DNA from 2 places in the Enterobacter sp. K510 genome. Region 2 is predicted to be linked to the other one. Evidence: predicted binding sites of a transcription regulator. Region 2 holds the regulator's gene; the other holds the start of a gene.

Region 1 (7,954 bases), on a different contig from region 2:
TATCGTCGGTGGAGAGCTGCGGCGTGATGGTATGGCGCACGTCTTCCACGCGGGCAAAGGCGGTGATCACCAGCGACAGCGGCGAGGTCATTTCGCGCTGTTCGTTGCCGTCCTGCCAGCGGGTTTTCATCGACATGGAGTCTTTACCCACCGGGATGGTCAGGCCGAGCGCCGGGCAGAGTTCTTCGCCCACCGCTTTGACCGCTTCATACAGCCCGGCGTCTTCGCCAGGGTGGCCGGCTGCCGCCATCCAGTTGGCGGAAAGCTTAATGCGTTTGATGTCGCCAATTTGCGTGGCGGCGATGTTGGTCAGGGCTTCGCCGACCGCCAGACGGGCAGAGGCGGCAAAGTCCAGCAGCGCCACCGGCGCGCGTTCGCCCAGCGACATGGCTTCGCCATAGTAGCTGTCGAGGCTGGCGGTAGTCACGGCACAGTTCGCCACCGGCACCTGCCAGGGTCCGACCATTTGATCGCGGGCCACCATACCGGTGACGCTGCGGTCGCCGATGGTGACAAGGAAGGTTTTTTCCGCCACCGCAGGAAGATGCAGCACACGGTTAACCGCCTCCGCTACGGTGATGCTCTGACGGTTAAAGGCCTCGCCTGCCGCTTTTTGCGTCTGCACCGTGCGGGTCATTTTCGGCGTTTTGCCCAGCAGCACGTCCAGCGGCATGTCGATAGGCTGATTGTCGAAGTGGCTGTCGGAGAGGCTTAAGTGCATCTCTTCGGTAGCTTCGCCGATCACCGCATAAGGGGCGCGCTCGCGACGGCACAGGGCATCGAACAGCGGTAACTGATCGGCGGCGACCGCCAGCACGTAACGCTCCTGGGATTCGTTACACCAGATTTCCAGCGGGCTCATGCCCGGCTCATCGCTGAGAATTTTGCGCAGATCGAACCGACCGCCGCGGTTGCCGTCGCTCACCAGTTCCGGCATGGCGTTGGACAGACCGCCCGCGCCAACGTCATGAATAAAGAGGATTGGGTTAGCCTCGCCAAGCTGCCAGCAGCGGTCGATCACTTCCTGGCAACGACGTTCCATTTCAGGGTTGTCGCGCTGTACGGAGGCAAAATCGAGATCCGCATCGGACTGGCCGGAGGCCATAGAGGACGCCGCGCCGCCGCCCAGACCGATGTTCATCGCCGGACCGCCCAGCACGATCAGTTTCGCGCCAACGTTGATCTCGCCTTTTTGCACATGATCGGCGCGAATGTTGCCGATCCCACCCGCCAGCATGATCGGCTTATGATAGCCGCGCAGCTCTTCGCCGTTGTGGCTGTTCACTTTTTCTTCATAGGTACGGAAGTAGCCGTTCAGCGCCGGGCGACCGAATTCGTTATTAAAGGCCGCGCCGCCAAGCGGGCCGTCGGTCATAATATCCAGCGCGGTAACGATGCGATCCGGCTTGCCGAAATCTTCTTCCCACGGCTGTTCAAAGCCCGGTATACGCAGGTTGGAAACGGAGAAGCCCACCAGCCCGGCTTTCGGCTTCGCACCGCGCCCGGTGGCGCCTTCATCACGAATTTCACCGCCGGAGCCGGTTGCCGCGCCCGGCCACGGCGAGATCGCCGTCGGGTGGTTATGGGTTTCCACTTTCATCAGGATATGCGTCGGCTCCTGGTGGAAGTCGTAGCGCCCTTCTTCGTGGCTGGCGTAGAAACGCCCCACCTCTGAACCTTCCATCACGGCGGCGTTGTCTTTATAGGCCGACAACACGTGATCCGGGGTCTGTTCAAAGGTGTTCTTGATCATTTTAAACAGCGATTTCGGCTGCTGTTCGCCGTCGATCACCCAGTCAGCGTTAAAGATTTTGTGACGGCAGTGTTCGGAGTTTGCCTGGGCGAACATATAGAGCTCGATGTCGTTCGGGTTGCGACCCAGACGGGTAAAGGCATCGAACAGATAGTCAATTTCGTCTTCCGCCAGCGCCAGCCCCAGACGCAGGTTGGCGTCGTTCAGCGCCTGACGCCCCTGCCCCAGCATATCAACGCTGGAAACCGGCGCAGGCTGGTGATGGGCAAACAGCTGCTGCGCATCGTCCAGCGCTGCGAACACCGTTTCCATCATGCGGTCATGCAATTCGTCCGCCACGGACTGCCACTGTTCCGTGCTCAGTTCAGCGGCGTCAACATAATACGCCACGCCGCGCTCAAGGCGGCTGATCAGCGCCAGCCCGCAGTTGTGGGCGATATCGGTGGCTTTGGATGACCAGGGAGAAATAGTGCCGGGACGCGGCGTCACCAGGATCAGCTTGCCTGCCGGGGTATGGCTGGCGAGCGCCGGGCCGTATTGCAGCAGACGCGCCAGTTGGGCGTGCTCATCGGCAGTTAACGGGGCGGTGAGATCGGCAAAATGGACATACTCGGCGTAAATGTTGCTTACAGGAAGGTCGGCCGCCTGAAAACGCGCCAGCAATTTGTTGATACGGAAGGCAGACAGGGCAGGCGAACCACGCAGAATTTCCATCATAAGTCTCTCGTCTTTAGCGCGTCGGTGACGCTTTACGTATGCGCAAGGTGGGGAAAACGGGCACATTATAGAGAATAGTGAGCGCCGACGAAACCGTTTGCGTGGAAATAAAATCGGCGCAGTTTTTGCGCCGCTGCGCCTGCCGCTTCGCGAATTAGTTGCCAACTGCCTTATTGTTAAGCAAAATGCCGCTCATCCTTCATCACGCATTATTGTTATCAGGGCAGCATCTACTCAGGACTCGCGCGGCGCAGAGAATTAACTAATTGAAAAAATTAAAGCTTAATTATCTGCTTATCGGCATCGTTACCCTGCTGCTGGCAGCGGCGTTGTGGCCTTCCGTTCCCTGGTCAACTAAAGCCGAAAACCGCATCGCCGCCATCCAGGCGCGCGGTGAGCTGCGCGTCAGCACCATTGTCTCCCCGCTGACCTGGTCTTCCGTTGACGACAAGCCTTCCGGTCTGGATTACGAACTGGCGCAGCAGTTTGCCGATTATCTGGGCGTGACGCTGAAAGTTACGGTGCGGCAGAATATCAGCCAGCTGTTTGACGATCTCGATCATGACCGCGCCGATATGCTGGCCGCCGGGCTGGTGTATAACAGCGAGCGCGTACGTAATTATCAGGCCGGGCCAATCTACTATTCCGTCTCGCAACAACTGGTATACCGGGTGGGCAGTTATCGCCCGCGCTCGCTCGCGGAAGTGAACGCCTCGCAGCTGACCATTGCGCCGGGGCATGTCGCCATCAACGATTTGCAGGCGCTGAAAGCGCAGAAATTCCCGGATCTGAGCTGGACGGTGGATGAAAAACTCGGCACCAGCGCCCTGCTGCAACAGGTGGCGGACGGTAAGCTGGCGTACACGGTGGCGGATTCTGTCGCCATCAGCCTGTTCCAGCGGGTGCATCCGGAACTGGCGGTGGCGCTGGATATCAGCGATGAGCAACCGGTAACCTGGTTTACTCACAAAGACAGCGACAACACCCTGTCTGCGGCGATGCTCGATTTTTTTAACGATATCAATGAAGACGGCACCCTGGCGCGGCTCGAAGAGAAATATCTCGGCCATGGCGAGGGCTTTGACTATGTCGATACCCGCTCCTTCCTGCGGGCGGTGGACAATGTGCTGCCGGAACTGCAGCCGCTGTTTGAGAAATACGCGCAGAATATTGACTGGCGGCTGCTGGCGGCAATCTCGTATCAGGAATCCCACTGGGACACTCAGGCCACCTCGCCCACCGGCGTGCGCGGCTTAATGATGCTGACCAAAAATACTGCCCAGAGCCTTGGCCTGAGCGACCGCACCGATGCCGAGCAGAGCATCAGCGGCGGCGCGCGTTATTTGCAGGACATGATGGGGAAAGTACCGGAGACGGTGCCGGAAGAAGAGCGTATCTGGTTTGCGCTGGCGGCCTATAACATGGGTTATGCGCACATGCTGGACGCCCGCGCGCTGACCGCCCGCACCAAAGGTAATCCTGACAGCTGGTCTGATGTTAAGCAACGCCTGCCCTTACTGAGCCAGAAGCCCTGGTACAGCAAACTCACCTATGGCTATGCGCGGGGTCACGAGGCCTATGCCTATGTGGAGAATATCCGTAAGTATCAGATAAGCCTGGTGGGATATTTGCAGGAGAAAGAGAAACAGGCGGCGGAGGCATTGCGTCTGGCGCAAAGCTATCCGATCGTGGAGATGGATGAACTGGATGCGCCTCAAGAAGGCGTGCTGCCTTTCAGCGCGTTTTCCCCGGCGGAGGTGCTGGGCCATTCCCCGCTGGTGCTACCTCAGGCTCCGGCGCAGCTGCCGCCGGTGCAAAAACCCGCGCCTTAGCGCGCGTCTGTCGCGCCCTTTTTCAACGCTTTTTTCTCGGCCCGCCGCGCCCGGAAAAAGGCGCTCAGCATACCGGCGCACTCCTCGCCCAGAATGCCTTCCATAATCTCTACCCGGTGATTCATACCCGGATGGTGCAGCACGTCGATAAGGGATCCTGCCGCGCCGGTTTTCGCATCCCGCGCGCCGAAGATCAGCCGCCCGATGCGGCTGTGCACCATTGCGCCTGCGCACATCACGCACGGCTCCAGCGTCACATAGAGCGTGGTATCCAGCAGACGGTAGTTTTGCTGTACCAGCCCGCCCTGCCGTAGCGCCATAATTTCGGCGTGGGCGGTGGGATCATGACGGCCAATGGGCCGGTTCCAGCCTTCGCCAATCACCTGGTTATTGTGCACCAGCACCGCGCCGACCGGTACTTCCCCTTCATCCCAGGCGCGCTGAGCAAGCGTAAGCGCATGGCGCATCCAGTATTCATGGGTCAATTCAGCGTCGGACAAGTTATAGCACTCCAGTGATAAAAGCGGGGCGCATTATACACAGTCGCTATGTATCAGGCACTATTCGAGTTGCTGGAGTTCGCCGCGCGGCGTAACGCGCCAGCGATGCTGGCAGAAGTAAAGCAGGGGGTTGTCCTGTTTGCTGTCGCTGTAACCGCTGTACAGCCGCAGCGGCGTGCCGATTTTGCGCTCCAGCTGCACCACTTTTTCATGGCCGAGGCAGCGCATGGTCAGCACCCAGCCTCCGTAACGGCGATGGACCTGGCTGGCGATCAGATTGACCCGCGGCAGCCAGGGGGTATCGAAATAGACCTGCTCCACCAGCGGCTGCGGCGAACCGGTGATCAGCCAGATGTCGGCGTCGGAGGCGGCAAGATAGTTGGTAAGACGGTCCTGCACCACGGGGAACGCGGTGACTTTGGTGCGGAACCAGGCGACAAACTCCTTTTCCAGCTGTTTCAGGCGCGCTTCGCTGTGCCCCCAGGTACAGCCCCATAACAGCAGGCTCATCGGCCAGCGCGCGGCGCGTCCTTTGATCAGTAACGCGCCGCCGATAATGGGCAGCAACGGCAGAACGAGCAGCGCATTCAGTGGCTGACGACGCAACATGTAACGCAAGAAGGTACCAAACATATCCTGCTGATGCAGTGTGCCATCCAGGTCAAAAAAAACGACACGACGCTCGCTGTTAGCCAAACCTTACTCCTCTGGATCGTTGAACCCTAAAAGCCAGGTAAAGAGGAACCCGGCAATAACCGCCACTAAATAGCCTAACAGATAGAGCACGACTTTTCCGGTCACTATCGTTAATGCCAGCGGTAAACCGGAAATTCCGAAGGTGATCACTGTCGCCACTTTAAAGTAGCTGATCAGCGCCCCGCCCACGGCACCGCCCAGACAAGCCCCGAGGAATGGCTTGCCGAGCGGCAGGGTGACGCCAAAAATCAGCGGTTCGCCAATACCCAGCAAACCTACCGGCAGCGCCCCTTTACAGAGCTTTTTCAGGCGGCTGTTACGGGTTTTCATCAGCACCGCGATAGCCGCGCCCACCTGACCTACGCCCGCCATAGAGAGGATCGGCAACAGCGCGTTATAGCCGTGGGCCTGCACCAGTTCGACGTGGATCGGCACCAGCCCCTGATGCAGCCCGGTCAGCACCAGCGGCAGGAATGTCCCGGCCATGATCGCGCCCACCAGGAAACCGCCGCGATCGATAGCCCAGGACGCACCGTGGGCGATGGCTTCGGAGATCCAGCCGCCAAGCGGTTGCAGCGCCACTATGGCAATCGCGCCGGTGATGAGCGTGGTCAGCAGCGGGTTAAGGATCAGCTCAATAGAGCCGGGAAGCAGCGCGCGCAGGCGCTTTTCGATCCAGCACATCAGCGCCACCACCAGCAGCACGGCGATCACCCCGCCGCGTCCCGGCTGGAGCTGTTCCCCGAACAGGGTAATTTGCGCCAGCTGCGGGCTGGACAAAATCCCCGCCATGACGCCGCCCATTGCAAGCGATCCGCCGAACACTTTCGCGGTATTCACCCCCACCAGAATGTTCATGATGGCAAACACTGCACTGCCGAAAATCGCCAGCAGACCGAGCAGGTTGGGATACTGGGTCGCCACGTCGCCAACAATATCCGGGCGCTTAAGAATATTAATGATGCCGGTAATAAGCCCCGAGGCGATAAAGGCCGGAATAAGCGGAATGAAAACGTTCGCCAGCATGCGCAGCGCATCGCTCATCGGCGCTTTGTATTTGCTTTTGGCCTGGGCTTTGTTGCGCTCAACGTCGTCGGTCACCGGCGTGTCGTCTTTATCCCCCATCAGCGCTTTCATAGCATCCACTACCTGCGCGGCCCGGCCAGGCCCGACAATCAGCTGGTGCTGCTCCCCCTGCTTCACGTAGCCGCTGACGCCGGGGAGCTGTTTTAAGCCGGCAATATCCAGCAGCGCATCGTCGTGCACTTCGACGCGCACCCGCGTCATACAATTTTCCAGACGCGAAATATTCTGCTGCCCGCCAATGCCCCGCAGGATCTCACTGGCCAGCGTTGTGGTTTTATCCATACCCGCCTCGTTAATTTTCTAATGCTGCGCGTAAAAAGCCCTGGTGCGCCGCGAGTTTTGCCCGCGCGGCGGCGGCATCCAGCCCGCTGAGGATCATCAGGATCGCCGGTTTGACGTCATAGTCGGTTTGTTTGAGGATCGCTTCGGCTTCGCTGCGTTCCGCGCCCGTGGCTTCCACCACCATGCGGCAGGCGCGATCCACCAGTTTGACGTTAGTGGCCTTCATATCCACCATCAGGTTCTGATAGACCTTGCCGAACTTCACCATCGCACCAGTGGAGATCATATTCAGCACCAGTTTTTGCGCAGTGCCGGATTTCAGGCGCGTGGAGCCGGTCAGCGCTTCCGGCCCGACCACCGGGGAGATGGCAATATCGGCGATCTGCGCGATTGGCGAGCCGGGATTACAGGAGATCGCCACCGTAGTACAGCCGAGGGTACGGGCATACTTCAGCCCGCCGATGACATAAGGCGTGCGCCCGGAGGCGGCCAGCCCGACCACCAGATCCTCTGCCTTCAGGTTCAGCGCCTGTAAATCGCCCTCCCCCAGCAGCGGATCGTCTTCCGCGCCTTCCACCGCTTTAAGCAGCGCCCCCGGCCCGCCGGCAATCAGCCCGACCACCAGCCCATGCGGTACGCCAAAGGTGGGCGGACACTCAGAGGCATCCAGTACTCCCAGCCGCCCGCTGGTGCCCGCGCCCATATAAATAATCCGCCCGCCGGACTTCAGGGCGGCGGCGGCGGCATCCACCGCTTTCGCCACCTCGGGTAATGTTTCTTTCACTGCCAGGGCGACCAGCGTATCCTGTTGATTAAAACGGTTAACCAGTTCGATGGTCGACAAGGCATCTAAATCCATTGTCTGTGAATTGCGTGTTTCTGATACCAGTAAGCCAAGATTCATATTTCGACCTCAAGAATTTTTTATTCACTTTAACCGCGGCATGATGGAATATTATATTCATTCATGCGAGCGGAATGTGTAATTTGCAACCATTGTCACATTTTGTCGGGGAGAGCCTATGAACTGTTTGATTCGCATCCGTCAGCGCTACCCTGGGCTGGCGCAGAGCGATAAGAAGCTGGCG
Region 2 (7,954 bases):
CTGAACCCGCAGCGCCCGGAAAGCTTCTACGGCGGCGGCGCGGAAGGTTACACCGACTACCCTACTCTGTGATCCGTTGATTGATAGCGGCGACACTCCGCCGCTATACTGCATAAAGCTTTACGACCGGAACGCAAAACAACTGATTAAGAGGATATTATGCGCTTACTTCACACCATGCTGCGTGTTGGCGATCTGCAACGCTCCATCGACTTCTACACCAACGTGCTGGGCATGACGCTGCTGCGTACCAGTGAAAATACCGAATACAAATACTCGCTGGCCTTTGTGGGCTACGGCCCGGAAAGCGACGAAGCGGTTATCGAACTGACCTATAACTGGGGCGTCGACAGCTATGAGCTGGGCACCGCTTACGGTCATATCGCGCTGGAAGTGGATAACGCTGCTGAAGCTTGCGAACGTATCCGTCAGAATGGCGGCAATGTCACCCGTGAAGCTGGCCCGGTTAAAGGCGGCACCACGGTTATCGCCTTCGTTGAAGATCCGGACGGTTATAAAATCGAACTGATCGAAGCCAAAGACGCTGGTCGCGGTCTGGGCAACTGATCCCCCACGGGCGCGCCGCGCCCGTTCTTTCTGCGCGGTATAATCCTTGCGTAAAATTTGTCATAATGCGCGCTGCAATTTTCCGTCTTAAGAGATCCTGATGTCCGATAACGCTCAACTCACCGGTCTGTGCGGCCGTTTTCGTGGTTTTTACCCTGTTGTTATTGATGTGGAAACCGCCGGGTTTAACGCCAAAACCGATGCGCTGCTCGAAGTTGCCGCCATTACCTTAAAAATGGACGATGAGGGCTGGCTGATGCCGGACAGCACGCTGCATTTTCACGTTGAGCCGTTCGAAGGGGCAAATCTGCAGCCTGAAGCGCTGGCGTTCAACGGTATCGATCCTGCTAACCCGCTGCGCGGGGCGATCAGTGAGCACGATGCGCTGCATGCGATTTTCAAAATGGTGCGCAAAGGCATTAAAGACAGCGGCTGTAGCCGCGCGATCATGGTGGCCCACAATGCGACCTTCGATCACAGCTTTATGATGGCCGCCGCCGCGCGCGCCTCGCTGAAACGCAACCCCTTCCATCCGTTTGTCACCTTTGACACCGCCTCACTGAGCGGTCTGGCGCTGGGACAGACGGTACTTTCCAAAGCCTGCGCCGCCGCGGGGCTGGATTTCGACAGCACCCAGGCCCACTCTGCCCTCTACGATACTGAGCAAACAGCACTGCTGTTCTGCGAGATCGTTAACCGCTGGAAGCGGCTGGGCGGCTGGCCGATGGCGATGCCTGGCGACGAAAATCAGCCATAAAAAAAGCACCCTAGGGTGCTTTTTTATTGCCTGCGCTTATTCAGCGCCCGGCTCTTCGGTTTTGTACTTCGCAGCGGTTTCTTTGATCAGCGGCTGAAGTTCTCCGCGCTGGTACATCTCAATGATGATGTCGCAGCCGCCTACCAGCTCGCCATCCACCCACAGCTGCGGGAAGGTCGGCCAGTTGGCGTATTTCGGCAGCTCGGCGCGGATGTCCGGGTTCTGCAGAATATCTACATAAGCAAAGCGTTCGCCACAGGCGGAAAGCGCCTGAACTGCCTGGGCAGAGAAGCCGCAGCTTGGCAGCTTAGGGGAACCTTTCATGTACAGCAGGATCGGGTTTTCAGCGATTTGACGCTGGATTTTTTCGATGGTCTCGCTCATTGTCTTGCTTCCTTAACTTCTTCTACGACAGTCGTCTTATTGTAGCGGTTCAGACAACCCACGGAAAATAACATTTTGTTCACCACGCGTTATATTATCGTCTGTCGGATAAAGATGCCTTAAGAATATCAGTTTGCGCGAAACGATTCGCTCATGCCTTAACCGTTTCCTTCCCTGAATTGCTGCTTTTTTTTGCGCTTGTTAACGAAACAGCGCAAGGATGCAAAAAGGCTCTTACCTTTTTAGCATTTTATGCTTTAGAATCGACGAGTTTTGAAAATCACACGCACGCATGATTTCATGCCTGCCCGAATCAGGGGATTGCTCAGTGGCGCGGATAAATAAAGTCTCGATCACGCTCTGTGCTTTGGTTTTTGCTTCGCTGACGTTTGCGCCATTAAGCCAGGCGTCTGAACAGGCGCGGCCCTCTGCCGTGCAAAAAACGCATCTGGCGAAAACCAGCGACCGTAAGAAGCAAAGCACGACCCAAAAGACAACAAAGAAAAGCAGTGGCAGCAGTAAAAAAATAGCTAAAAAAGCATCCAGCAGATCCGCCAGTCAAAAAACCTCCAGCAGAACAAAACGCGTCTCATCCGGTACTAAAACCAGCAGCCTCGCCTCACGCAAAAGCAAATCCAGCCCGGGGAAAATTGCCGCCGTTACCTTTACGGAAAAGTGCACCACCCGCAAAGGCCGCAAGCAGCACTGCGTGAAAGTGAAAAGCAGCAAGCCGGTTACCCTGGCAGACGCGCATAAAGTGCGCATTAAAAAGGCCCAGACGGCGGCGTTATCGACATTAATGAATCAGATCGGCAAACCCTATCACTGGGGCGGCACCTCGCCGCGTACCGGCTTCGATTGCAGCGGGCTGGTGTATTACGCCTATAAAGATCTGGTGAAGTTCCGCATCCCGCGCACCGCCAATGAAATGTATCACCTGCGTGATGCCTCGCCGGTCAACCCGGGCGAGCTGGAACGGGGCGATCTGGTGTTCTTCCGCACGCAGGGTCGCGGCACCGCCGATCACGTGGGCGTCTACGTTGGCAATGGCAAATTCATCCAGTCGCCGCGCAGTGGTCAGGATATTCAAATCACTTCCCTTAGCGAAGATTACTGGCAGCGTCATTATGTGGGCGCGCGCCGGGTGATGACGCCGAAAAACGTCCGCTAAAAAAAACACCCTGCCGGACTGCGCAGGGTGTTTTTCTTTTTTACTCAGTAACGATCAGTTCGCCACGCATTCCCGGCGGGCATCGGCGCGACCGGAAAACAGCACCAGCAGCAGCGCGAGCGCCGCAATAACAGCGCCCATCACCGGCACGACGGCGTAGCCTAATCCTGCGGAGATCACCGCGCCGCCTGCCGCCGCGCCCAGCGCATTGCCGAGGTTAAAAGCGCCGATATTCACGGACGAAGACAGCCCCGGCGCTTCATGAGCGACACGCATCACGCGCATCTGCAATGGCGGCACCACCGCGAACGTTGCGGCACCCCACACCACCATCGCCACGGCCGCGCCGATATCGCTTTTCACCAGCAGCGGGATCGCCAGCATGATCACCATCAGCAGCAACAGAAAGCCTTTCAGCGTGCCGCTGACGGAACGATCGGCAAACTTACCGCCCAGGTAATTGCCCAGCGAGAAGCCCACGCCGATCAGCACCAGCATCGCGGTGACAAAGAACGGCGTCGCGTGATTAAGCTCCTGCAACACCGGCGAGATGTAGGTATAGAGAGTGAACATCGCCCCGGCGCCCAGCACGGTGGTCAGCAGCGCCGATAAAACCTGCGGGCGCATCAGCACCGCCAGCTCCTGGCGCACATCCGGACGCACGCCCGCGCTGCCCTTCGGCAGGGAGAAGAACAGGCTTAACATCGACACCACGCCAAGACCTGCGGTGGCGAGGAAGGACATCCGCCAGCCGATGGTTTCCCCAAGCCAGGTGGCCGCAGGAACGCCGCCGATATTGGCGATGGTCAGTCCCATAAACATGGTCGCCACGGCGCTGGCCTGTTTATGTTTCGGTACCACGCTTGCGGCCACCACTGACCCCAGGCCAAAGAAGGCGCCGTGGTTAAGACTGGTGATAATGCGCGACAGCAGCAGCGTGGTGTAATCCGGTGCAATGGCCGACAGTACATTACCGAGGGTGAAAATCGCCATCAGGAAGATCAGCGCGTTACGGCGGGCGCGGTGCGACAGCAGCAGCGTCATCAGGGGGGCGCCCACCATCACGCCGATCGCATAGGCGCTGATCAGCATGCCGGCGGCAGGGATCGAGACGTCAACGCCACGGGCGATTACCGGCAGCAATCCCATGGGTGAAAATTCAGTTGTACCTATCCCAAAAGCCCCGATTGCCAGTGACAGCAGGGGAAAATTTATCTTCATTATTACATGACTCCAGTAATGCGATGGCGTACAGAGCGCCTCGCGGTGAAGTCAAAAGCATGACATTAATCACAAAAAAACAGAAGTTAATGAAGTGACAAAAGATTATTGCAAATTTGATAACAATCGGCGGGAATGAAAAAGAGAGGGAGAGCGCTCTCCCTGCTCTGGATCAATTAAAAGCGGCAGTCATTGCGCCAGCAACGATCAGGCTGAGCACGATTACGGTAGTAAACAGCGAATACTTCAGATTGCTATCCATCATTTTTTCTCCTTTGTTAACCCCCACAAAAAGTGAGATTGCTCATTTTTGCACAGTTAAACGCAAAAATCTTCTCTGTTTTAGATTGATAACCATTTTTAGGCTTCCCCTTTTCATCAAGATCAGCCAGAATTCCACGCTAAATTTATTCGCGTACCGGCCACTGACCCCTCCTGACGTCCTGTGTTGTTTTCCCGGCGTATCGCAACCTGAAAATGTTGCGCGAAGGGTTTTTTAAGGCAAACGTTTACCTGTAGCAGTATCAGGAGCTTAAGATATGGTCTGGAGTGAGATCTAATGGCAACAATTAAAGATGTAGCGAAACGCGCAAACGTTTCCACTACAACCGTATCACATGTTATTAACAAAACCCGTTTTGTTGCGGAAGAAACGCGCAACGCGGTGTGGGCAGCTATCAAAGAGCTGCATTATTCCCCGAGCGCGGTGGCGCGCAGTCTGAAGGTTAACCATACCAAGTCGATTGGCTTGCTGGCGACCAGCAGCGAAGCGCCCTACTTTGCCGAAATCATTGAAGCTGTTGAGAAAAACTGCTTCCAGAAGGGCTATACCCTGATCCTCGGCAACGCCTGGAACAATCTTGAAAAGCAGCGCGCTTATCTGTCGATGATGGCGCAAAAGCGCGTCGACGGCCTGATGGTGATGTGTTCTGAATACCCGGACCCGCTGTTGCGCATGCTGGAAGAGTACCGTCATATCCCGATGGTGGTGATGGACTGGGGCGAAGCGAAAGCGGACTTTACCGATTCGGTGATCGATAACGCCTTTGAAGGCGGCTATATGGCGGGCCGGTATCTGATCGAACGCGGCCACCGTGAAATCGGCGTCATTCCGGGCCCGCTTGAGCGTAACACCGGCGCGGGCCGTCTGGCGGGCTTTATGAAAGCGATGGAAGAAGCGCTGATTAAGGTGCCGGAAAACTGGATCGTGCAGGGCGACTTTGAGCCGGAATCCGGCTACCGCGCCATGCAGCAGATCCTCTCCCAGCCGCATCGTCCGACCGCAGTCTTCTGCGGCGGCGACGTGATGGCGATGGGCGCGCTCTGCGGGGCTGATGAAATGGGTCTGCGCGTGCCGCAGGACGTGTCGCTGATTGGTTATGACAACGTGCGCAACGCCCGTTTCTTCACCCCGGCGCTGACCACCATTCACCAGCCGAAAGACTCGCTGGGCGAAACGGCCTTCAATATGCTGATGGACAGGATCGTCAGCAAGCGTGAAGAGTCGCAATCCATTGAGGTGCACCCGCGTCTCATCGAACGCCGCTCGGTCGCCGACGGCCCGTTCCGCGACTATCGCCGCTAAGCCTGCCGGGAGCCAGTCACTCTGGCTCCCGCAACCACTCTTTATTCAGCGTCTCGCTGTCTCCTAAATAATCCAGCAGCCAGCTTAAGGCGGGCGAATTATCCTTTTGCTGCCACGTCAGGCAACAGGCGGCATCCGGGAAGGGATTTTCAAGCGGCAGCGCCACCCACTCTCCGCGATCAAGCCAGGGCCTGGCAAAATGCGCCGGTACCATGCCGATACACAATCCCGCCGACAAACAGGCCGCCGAGGATTCCCAATCGGGCGCGATGATGCGCCGCTGGTTATCCAGCAGCCAGGTAATACGCTTGGGCAGCGAGCGGGAGGTGTCCTCGCGCACCAGCGACGGCCAGTTGCGCAAGGTGTCATCGCTCAGCGGCCCGTCCATCGCCGCCAGCGGGTGTTCACGGGATACCACGCACTTCCAGCTCAATTTCCCCATATCCCGGAAGGCGTAGCGCCCGCCCACCGGCACCGCCTGGGTCGCGCCAATCGCCAGTTCCACGCGGCCATCCGCCAGCGCGTCCCACACGCCGTTGAATACTTCCTGAAAGACGATCAGCTCCACATCCTGAAAGTGGCGGTAGAAATCGACGATCATTTGCCTGCTACGTTCGGGCTTAACGATATTGTCCACCGCGATGGATAACTGCCCCCGCCAGCCGTTGGCGATCTGCTGACACTGCTGACGGGTGATCTGCATTTTTTTGATAACAGATCGCCCTTCCTTTAAAAACCAGCGTCCGGCGGGAGTAAGCACCACGTCACGGTGACGGCGCTCGAACAGTGGCACCGCCAGCCACTCTTCCAGCTGCCGCACCGTATAGCTCACCGCCGATGGGACCCGGTGGAGTTCCTGCGCGGCGGCGCTGAAGCTGCCGGTTCGTGCCACCGCATCAACCACTTCCAGTGAATATTCTGACCACATGTTCTGCCTGCAAATTTTTTGAATGCAATGTGCAAATATTAGCGTTTCACAACCGTCATTGCACTCCCTACACTCTGCCGCTCTGCTCACCTGCCAAAACAAGAGAACGTGACATGAAACCTGGAAAAGGATTTTTAGTCTGGCTGGCGGGGTTAAGCGTACTGGGCTTTCTGGCTACAGATATGTATTTACCCGCCTTCGCCGTTATTCAGAATGATCTTCAAACCCCGGCGGCTGCTGTCAGCGCCAGCCTGAGTCTGTTTTTAGCCGGATTTGCGGTTGCGCAACTGGCGTGGGGTCCGCTGTCCGATACTTATGGTCGCCGCCCGGTGCTGTTAAGCGGTCTGGCGCTCTTTGCCGTCGGCTGTCTGGGCATGCTGTGGGTGCGCGACGCCACCTGGCTGCTGGTGCTGCGTTTTATCCAGGCGATCGGCGTCTGCGCCGCCGCCGTCACCTGGCAGGCGCTGGTGACGGATCACTATCCGGCACACCGCACTAATCGTATCTTCGCCACCATTATGCCGCTGGTGGGTCTCTCTCCGGCCCTTGCGCCGCTGCTGGGCAGCTGGATCCTCGCGCATTTTTCCTGGCAAATGATTTTTATGACGCTGTTTGTCATTACGCTGGTGCTGATGCTGCCCGCGCTGCGCCTGAAGCCGGTGGTAAAAAAAACCACCAGCAGCGACGTGCCGCTGACCTTTGCCACCCTGCTCCGTTCCCGGGATTACCGCGGTAACGTGCTGATCTACGCCGCCTGCTCCGCCAGCTTCTTCGCCTGGCTGACCGGCTCGCCCTTTATCCTCAGCGAAATGGGCTACGGCCCGGCGGCCATTGGCCTGAGCTATGTGCCGCAAACCATCGCCTTTCTGATCGGCGGCTATGGATGCCGCGCAGCGCTGCAAAAGTGGCAGGGTAAAAAGTTACTGCCGTGGCTGCTGGTGTTCTACGGTCTGAGCGTGGCGGGTACCTGGATAGCCGGGCTGGTGGCGGGTCAATCCCTCACTGCGCTGCTGGTGCCCTTCTGCGTGATGGCAATGGCGAACGGCGCCATTTATCCCATTGTGGTGGCCCAGGCGCTGCGCCCGTTCCCGCAGGCGACCGGACGTGCGGCGGCGCTGCAAAATACCCTGCAACTGGGGCTCTGTTTCCTTGCCAGTCTGGTGGTGTCCGCGCTTATCGGCACGCCGCTGTTGACCACCACCAGCGTAATGCTGATCACCGTATTACTGGCCGCTGCCGGTTACCGGATGCAGCGTCATGGTGTAACAGACGCGGATGCTGAAACCGCCTCTGCATAGTTCACCGGGCAACTATGTTACAAACCAGTGATTAGGTTGCTAA

The links. The regulator PurR, encoded in region 2, represses purine synthesis genes. The targets are predictions, from matches to a motif close to CANGCAAACGTTTGCNTG.
Region 1: purL (phosphoribosylformylglycinamidine synthase) is a predicted target of PurR. The motif match lies at 2,557-2,574, and genes of this name have one in related genera.

What each region holds. Positions count from the first base shown of each region.
Region 1 is NZ_JBNRLQ010000008.1:23,131-31,084, reverse strand. Features, by position in the region: gene purL (phosphoribosylformylglycinamidine synthase) at 1-2,470, opposite strand, end outside; gene mltF (membrane-bound lytic murein transglycosylase MltF) at 2,737-4,302, shown strand; partial or broken gene tadA (tRNA adenosine(34) deaminase TadA) at 4,299-4,836, opposite strand; gene yfhb (phosphatidylglycerophosphatase C) at 4,863-5,498, opposite strand; gene ACQUTD_RS14850 (PTS transporter subunit EIIC) at 5,502-6,866, opposite strand; gene murQ (N-acetylmuramic acid 6-phosphate etherase) at 6,877-7,770, opposite strand; gene ACQUTD_RS14840 (MurR/RpiR family transcriptional regulator) at 7,889-7,954, shown strand, end outside.
Region 2 is NZ_JBNRLQ010000004.1:310,071-318,024, reverse strand. Features, by position in the region: gene nemA (alkene reductase) at 1-72, shown strand, start outside; gene gloA (lactoylglutathione lyase) at 160-567, shown strand; gene rnt (ribonuclease T) at 668-1,324, shown strand; gene grxD (monothiol glutaredoxin 4) at 1,361-1,708, opposite strand; gene ACQUTD_RS09340 (NlpC/P60 family protein) at 2,037-2,879, shown strand; gene ACQUTD_RS09335 (MFS transporter) at 2,934-4,100, opposite strand; gene cydH (cytochrome bd-I oxidase subunit CydH) at 4,273-4,365, opposite strand; gene purR (HTH-type transcriptional repressor PurR) at 4,660-5,685, shown strand; gene punR (DNA-binding transcriptional activator PunR) at 5,702-6,613, opposite strand; gene punC (purine nucleoside transporter PunC) at 6,727-7,911, shown strand.